DNA from 2 places in the Methylobacterium sp. CM6257 genome. Region 1 is predicted to be linked to the other one. Evidence: riboswitches for the same ligand, from Rfam matches in the RefSeq annotation. Region 1 holds a riboswitch; the other holds the start of a gene.
The links. Region 1 has a riboswitch for glycine ahead of ACYCO6_RS25380 (L,D-transpeptidase). Riboswitches for the same ligand answer to the same signal wherever they lie in the genome.

Region 1 (3,603 bases):
GGTTGCCGTACTTCGTGTGGTGCAGCCCTGATCACAGTGATCGCCATTCTCCAGCTCGGCGCGTTCAGCCGCAGGGCTGTCAGAAGCCATCGAAGCTTCGATAGGGGAGGGCGCCTGATCGGGGAACTAGGCACTCTGAGCTTGGCCTTTGCCGCGGCATAAGAGCGGTGAGGTAGGTGCCCGTCACTACGGTGAGGAGCCAAATTCCGAAAAGCAGACGCGCCGTTTTGTGCCCAACCCGGCCATTCAGCCGGCGGCGGCGATATCCCGGAAGCAGACGCTGCTGGCTGCGATCGGCCATTCGCACAAAGACGGCTCATGGAGCCTGCCGGGGCGGCTTGACGAGCTTGGTCAGTTTGCGCACCAGCTCCGCTTCCGTGAACGGCTTCTCCAACCGGGGCTGGTGACGGTAGACAGAGGCATCCGCCAGCTTCACATCACCTGTGGCGAGGAGCACCTGGGCCAGTCAGCAGGTCGTGAACGTCCTGGCGCGTTCTCCGGCTCCCGCGGTCGGTCTGGACGACCGGAAGCTCATGCATCGCGTTATACTCTGATTGACGACGCACTGCTTGAGCTTTCCGGAGGGGACCAGTGATGACCACCCTAGTGCCCACTGATCTCGAACTGGCGATCCGGCACGTCACCGAGGGAACGGAGCGCGTCATCAATCAGGCCCGTCTCGTCGCGAGGCTGAAGGCCGAAGGGCACGACACCGCCGAGGCCGAGGGGCTGCTCGCGGAGTTCCGGCACGCTCTCGCGCTCATGGAGGACCGCCGGCAGCGCCTCCAGGCTGAGCACGAGGCTGATGAATAGACGGCGGAGGAGGCGCCGACACGGCGAACGCTGGGGTCTGAACTCAATCAGCTTAGCCGCGGTGACGCCCGAGAAGGGTGGGGAACCGTCATCGTGCCGCCACCTGAAAGCCGACATTCAGCTTGGCGCCCTTCTCGGTCGTTCGACGGCCTTCATCGCCATCTCTGAAGCCGACATTGCCTCAGGTGGGACCTCTGGTGCTTGCAGACCCTTGGCAGGAGGCAGGTCAAGCGCGAGGCCACCCAAGCGCTTGCCCGCGAGTGATAGGCCGCCGCGGCCCTGGCAGCCAACGAAGGGCATGACCGCAAGAACATGCTCGGCATGTTCAAGATGCCTCAGGCCGCGAACGCCGCCCTCGCCACGCAGCATCAAGACCGCCGAGAAAGGCTGTCTACGTCTAGGCCCGTCCCGCCAAGGTCGAGAACCAACTTGATCGCTTCCGCGAAGGAGTTCTGGGAACGCGTCATGCGCGAGATCGCCAAAATCCTGGCCGAGAGCGAAGCCGCTCGCCGCCGTCGTCAAACTGACCGACGAGGATGCCGTACGGTACGCTATCGAGAAAGGCATCCGGTTCGTTCACGGCTGTCGTCCAGGGCCGTCAGCGTGTCTCAACGCACATTTTAGATCGTAAGCTAACGAATTATCTGGTTTGCTACGCCGTTTGGTGTTAGTTGGAGCGACAGGTCATCGACGCGCGGGAGAGAGCCGGCTTGAGCCGGCCGCCGAAGGAGCAACCGCCCCGGAAACTCTCAGGCACCCAGACCGCTCGTCGTTCAACACTCTGGAAAGCGGAGCGGCAGCTCCCGCCGATGGTGTAAGGCGCAACCTCTCCCGAGGTTGGGCCGATACTCTCAGGCCGATGACAGAGGGGGCTCGCAGGCATGGCGCCTGCGGAGCAACCTCGGAGGTCTGCGCGATGACATCCCCATAGCCTGACCTGCCGGAAGCCAACGGGCTCACCGCAAATTCCTTCTTCGCGACCGACCGGCTCATCCCATGGGCCGCAACGACGACGCACGCGCGGCATCGACCGCGCGGCGCTCTCGGTCCTGCGCGGGCCAGGACGTCCGCCCGATCCTCTAAGCTGGAAGTCATCCGATGTTGGCCACACGCCGAAGCCTCCTGCTGGCGGCCGCCGTCCTCGCGCCGGGCCGCGCACAGGCCTTCTTCTGGGACAGCGAGCCCGAGCCGCCAAAAGCCCCCGCACCCGTCGATCCTACGTCGAACCGCGATGCCTGGTTCATCGGCGAGATCCCGGACAACCCCTTCAACGTCCTCAAGGTCGACCTCGCGCTCGTCCCGCCGGAGTTCCGGAAGCAACTGGTGGACTACGATGGCCCGGAGCGCGCAGGTACACTCGTCATCGATACGCATGAGCGTTTCCTCTACCTTGTGCGCGAGGTCCGGACGGCGATCCGTTACGGCATCGGGGTGGGCAGAGCCGGGTTCACCTGGTCGGGCACCGCCGTGGTCAAGCGCAAGGCGAAGTGGCCGGGCTGGCGCCCGACGGAAGCCATGCTGAAGCGCCGGCCCAACATCCCGCGCTACGTCGAGCCAGGCGTTGAGAACCCCCTCGGGTGCCGCGCACTGTACCTTTATCAGGGCGACAAGGACACGCTCTACCGCATCCACGGCACCAACGAGCCCTGGACAGTGGGGGGAACGGATTCCTCCGGCTGCATCCGTCTTCTGAACGAGGACATCTACGACCTCTACGGACGGGTCCCGCTCGGAACGACCGTCGTCGTGAAATCCTCGATGCCGGAGGTGATGGTGCAGCAGGAATGGGACGACCAACCCCGATCCGATAACCAGGTCCTTCTTTTCAAATGACCGCCGTACGTGGCCGGGACGAAGGCTGATGTTCGAGACTGCGACCGCGACCCTGGACTGGCTCGGCGTGACCGTATTCGCGGTCGCCGGCGCCCTCGTGGCCGCCCGCAAGGAGATGGATTTCGTGGGGTTCGCCGTCCTCGGCACCGTGACGGGCGTCGGGGGTGGGACGCTCCGGGACCTCCTTCTCGGCCTGCCGGTCTTCTGGACACAAACGCCGGCGTACCTGCTCGCCTGCGTGCTCGTTTCGTGCGCCGTGTTCTTCGTCGCGCACATCCCGCAATCCCGGTACCGGCACCTGGTGCGGCTCGACGCACTGGGACTGGCGCTGTTCGCGGTGGCTGGGGCGGAGAAGGCCCTGCACGCCGGGGCGAGCTCCTCCGTGGCCATCGCCATGGGGGTGGTCACGGCCACCTTCGGGGGACTGCTCCGGGACCTCCTCGGCGGTGACCCCCCGGTCATCCTCGGTCGCGAGATCTACGCCTCGGCCGCGGGGGCCGGCGCAGCGGCCTTCGTGACCCTGAACGTCCTCGGCGCTCCACGCGAGCTCGCAACAGGCATCGGCTTCGCCGTCGCCCTGCTCGCGCGAGCCGCATCGCTCCACTTCGGCTGGACGCTTCCGCAATATCGCCGCCGCACCGGCATCTCCTATCATTGATGACGGTAGATCCACCGCGGCTAACCGACTTCGAAGCGCCCCATAACAACCGACTTCAACGAAGGACTGCTCTCGCGGTCCGATCCGAAGGGAATGCCAAGATGATAATCGGCAAACGTCGCACTTGGCTCGCGCTGGTGGCCTTCGTCTCTCTTTCAGCCTTCTCAGCCCCCGCTTTCGCGCAAGCCGACGCGAAGGGATTGCCCGGCCCGACCGAGGAGCAGCTCGCGAAGCTGAAGGACGTCTACGAGGACTTGCACGCCAACCCCGAGCTCTCGATGCAGGAGAAGCGCACGGCT
Region 2 (3,603 bases), 810 kb from region 1:
CATCACGTTCACCACGCCCTCCGGTGCAACATCAAGCGCCTACAAAGGCACGGCCACCACTGATCCTCAGGGGCGGGTTACTGCGCGAGGCACTTACCAAGTCACCAACAGCACCGGTGAGTTGGCCGGTGTGAAGGGCAACGGTAACTTTTCGGTTGCCTACACCTCGAAGGCGGACTTCACCGGAGAGTGGCGGGGTGAGGTGCAAATGCCCGGGCAGAACTCATCGAAGCGGTGACCACAAAGACGGCCTCTACAGGACAACGCAGTGGACTGTCTGCATGCCAGACAGTCGGTTTAGACGAACGGCCTTATGGGATGAGGCGCGGATATTACCCATAGCGATCAACTTGGGCGGCTCATCTCGAGTCAAAGCTCAGCACGAAGCGTGCCCGGCTCGGCCGAGACGACGGCGCAAGGTATCAAGCACAGCGGTTCATGAGCGATTTGACGAGACCGAATGGACGACCTGAGTTGGGCGTTCGCTTCTGGGAGGGTCTCGCGAGGTGCGGTCGTGTCCCGGGTGGTGGTGTAGCTCGCCGGTAGCGGGAGAGCCCGCCTGCGCGCCCCTCCCAGCGCTGTAGCAGGCGGGATCTCTCGCGGGGTGGTCATCGGCGGTTGCCGGGTAGGGTCGGGTTGCTGGCACCAACCTCAAACCCGAGAGACCCCCGATGACCGACGAGATGATGGCCCTGCGTGGGCTGATGGAGAAGAGCGCCGACACAGATCTCCTGCGCGAGATGATCGGCTTTGCGGCCGAACGCCTGATGGAGTTGGAGGTCGGCGGCCTGACCGGCGCGGCCCACGGCGAGAAGAGCGCCGAGCGGCTGGTCCAGCGCAACGGCTACCGGGACGGGACTGGCAGACGCGGGCTGGGACAGTCGAACTGCGCATCCCCAAGCTGCGTAAGGGCTCGTACTTCCCGGCTTTCTTGGAACCGCGCCGGATGGCTGAAAAGGCGCTCACGGCGGTGATCCAGGAGGCCTACATCCAGGGTATCTCGACCCGGTCCGTGGACGACTTGGTCCAAGCCATGGGTGGCACGGGCGTGTCGAAGAGCCAAGTCAGCCGGCTCTGCCAGGAGATCGACGAGCGGGTCGGCGCGTTCCTCGACCGTCCGCTCGAGGGCGAGTGGCCCTACCTCTGGATCGATGCGACCTACGTGAAGGTGCGCCAGGACGGACGCATCGTCTCGGTGGCGGTGATCGTGGCGGTGGGCGTCAACAGCGACGGCCGGCGTGAGGTGCTGGGCATGGATGTCGGTCCCTCCGAAGCCGAGACGTTCTGGACGGACTTTCTCCGCAAGCTGGCGCGCCGGGGCCTGCGCGGCGTGAAGCTGGTCATCTCGGATGCGCACGAGGGCATCAAGGCGTCAGTGGCCAAGATCATGAACGCGACCTGGCAGCGCTGCCGTGTCCACTTCATGCGCAACGTGCTCGCCCATGCCGGGCGCAGCGGGCGGCGCGTCGTCTCCGCCTTCATCGCCACGGCGTTCGCCCAGGATGACGCCGAGGCGGCCCGGCTCCAGTGGCGGCGCGTGGCCGATCAACTCCGGCCCAAGGTGCCCAAACTCGCCGCGCTGATGGACGAGGCCGAGCCGGACGTGCTGGCCTACATGGGCTTCCCCATCCAGCATCGGGTCAAGCTGCACTCCACGAACCCGCTGGAACGCCTGAACGGTGAGATCAAACGCCGGACCGAGGTGGTCGGCATCTTCCCCAACGAGGCGGCCATCACGCGCCTCGTGGGCGCGATCCTGCTGGAACAGAACGACGAGTGGGCCGTCCAGCGCTCGCGCTACATCACCCTGGAAAGCATCGCTCCGATCGGCGATGATCCCCTCGTCAGCCTGCCCACCCTGGCAGCCTGATCCTCCCGGCCCAAGCCGGTGATCGTGGTGGCTCTCAGCAAGCTACACCACGCCAGGGGAAACGACCCGAGGTGCCAGACACCCATTCGGGTGCCTTCATCGCTTCGTGTTGTGCTGCGAGGCCCCATATGCTTATCTCAGCGCGTCCTCAAGGCGATGCGGGAGAGCCCAGCCCGATCACAAGTCAGGTATGGCGCCGACGGAGCAACCACCCCCGGAAACTCTCAGGCACAATCACCGTATCGTTGGACGATCTGGAGAGAGGCACCGCACGGTGTCCACCGAAGGAGAAACCTCGCGTCTGCGACGTGAGGGAAACTCTCAGGTAAGCGCGACAGATGGGGGCAATCGGACACACCCGTGCGGTGCGTCCGGCGGTCTCGTCGCGGAGAGTCCAGATGCCGGCAACGGTCGCCGAGACCGCCCCCCTCGAACGCACGCCGCTCTATGATTTGCACCTGCGCCTGGGTGCGAGAATGGGGTCGTTCGCGGGTTACGCGATGCCCATCCAGTACCCGGGAGGTGTGCTGAAGGAGCACCTGCACACGCGCGCCGCCGCCGGGCTGTTCGACATATCGCATATGGGCCAGATCGCCCTGAGTTCTGACGATCCGGCTGAGGCCGCACGCTCTCTCGAAGCCATGGTTCCGGCCGATGTGGTCGGGCTGGCGCCGGGCCGGCAGTGCTACGGGCTCTTCACCGACGCGGCCGGCGGCAGCCTCGACGACCTGATGATCGCCAATTTCGGCGATCGCCTCGTTCTCGTGGTCAACGCCGCCAACAAGCGGGCGGACGCCGCGTACCTGCGGGCGCGCCTGCCCTCCGAGGTGGCCGTCGACGTTTTGGGCCGGGGGCTCCTTGCCCTGCAGGGTCCCGCTGCCGAAACCGTGCTCGCCGCGCTCGCCCCGGCGGTCGAAGACATGCGTTTCATGGACGCGCACCGGATCGAGGTCGTGGGCGCACCCTGCCTCGTGACCCGTTCGGGCTACACGGGCGAGGACGGCTTCGAGATCTCGACGCCGCGCGCAGCGACCGAAGCGGTCGCGGAGGCGCTGCTCGCCGATCCCGCGGTGCGGCCGATCGGCCTCGGCGCGCGCGACTCCCTGCGCCTAGAGGCCGGCCTCTGCCTGCACGGCACCGACATCGACGCGACCACGAGCCCCGTCGAGGCCGCTCTGACCTTCGCGATCTCGCCCGCCCGGCGTAGCGGCGGCAGCCGGGCTGGCGGTTTCCCGGGCGATACACGCATCCTGGCCGAGATAGCCGAGGGACCCGCGCGCCGCCGCGTCGGCCTGCTCCCGGAGGGGCGTGCGCCCGTGCGCGCCGGGGCGCTCCTCTTCGCCGAGATCGGCGCTGCCGCCCCCGCCGGCCGCGTCACCTCGGGCGGCTTCGGCCCGAGCCTCGGCGTGCCCGTGGCGATGGGCTACCTGCCTGCCGCGCTGACCGAGCCCGGCACCAGAGTCTTCGCGGAGGTGCGCGGCCAGCGCTTGCCGGTGGCCGTAGCACCCCTTCCCTTCGTCCCCGCCAGGTACAAACGCGGCTGATCTGGGAGATCATCATGCTGAGATTTACCGAGGATCACGAGTGGCTGCGGCTGGAGGACGGCGTCGCCACGGTCGGCATCACCGCGCACGCCGCCGAGATGCTTGGCGAACTCGTCTACGTCGCGTTGCCGAAGGTTGGGGCCCAGCTGACCAAGGGCGAGCCGGCCGCGGTGGTCGAGTCGGTCAAGG

Region 2: it holds a riboswitch for glycine, as region 1 does, so the genes downstream of both, gcvT (glycine cleavage system aminomethyltransferase GcvT) here and ACYCO6_RS25380 (L,D-transpeptidase) in region 1, are expected to answer to the same signal.

The regions. Positions count from the first base shown of each region.
Region 1 is NZ_CM137735.1:5,205,549-5,209,151, reverse strand. It holds gene ACYCO6_RS25390 (hypothetical protein) at 149-595, shown strand; gene ACYCO6_RS25385 (hypothetical protein) at 595-813, shown strand; glycine riboswitch at 1,499-1,588, shown strand; gene ACYCO6_RS25380 (L,D-transpeptidase) at 1,912-2,646, shown strand; gene ACYCO6_RS25375 (trimeric intracellular cation channel family protein) at 2,675-3,304, shown strand; gene ACYCO6_RS25370 (amidohydrolase) at 3,406-3,603, shown strand, end outside.
Region 2 is NZ_CM137735.1:4,396,344-4,399,946, forward strand. It holds gene ACYCO6_RS21455 (hypothetical protein) at 1-238, shown strand, start outside; partial or broken gene ACYCO6_RS21460 (IS256 family transposase) at 672-1,870, shown strand; glycine riboswitch at 2,020-2,120, shown strand; gene gcvT (glycine cleavage system aminomethyltransferase GcvT) at 2,269-3,414, shown strand; gene gcvH (glycine cleavage system protein GcvH) at 3,429-3,603, shown strand, end outside.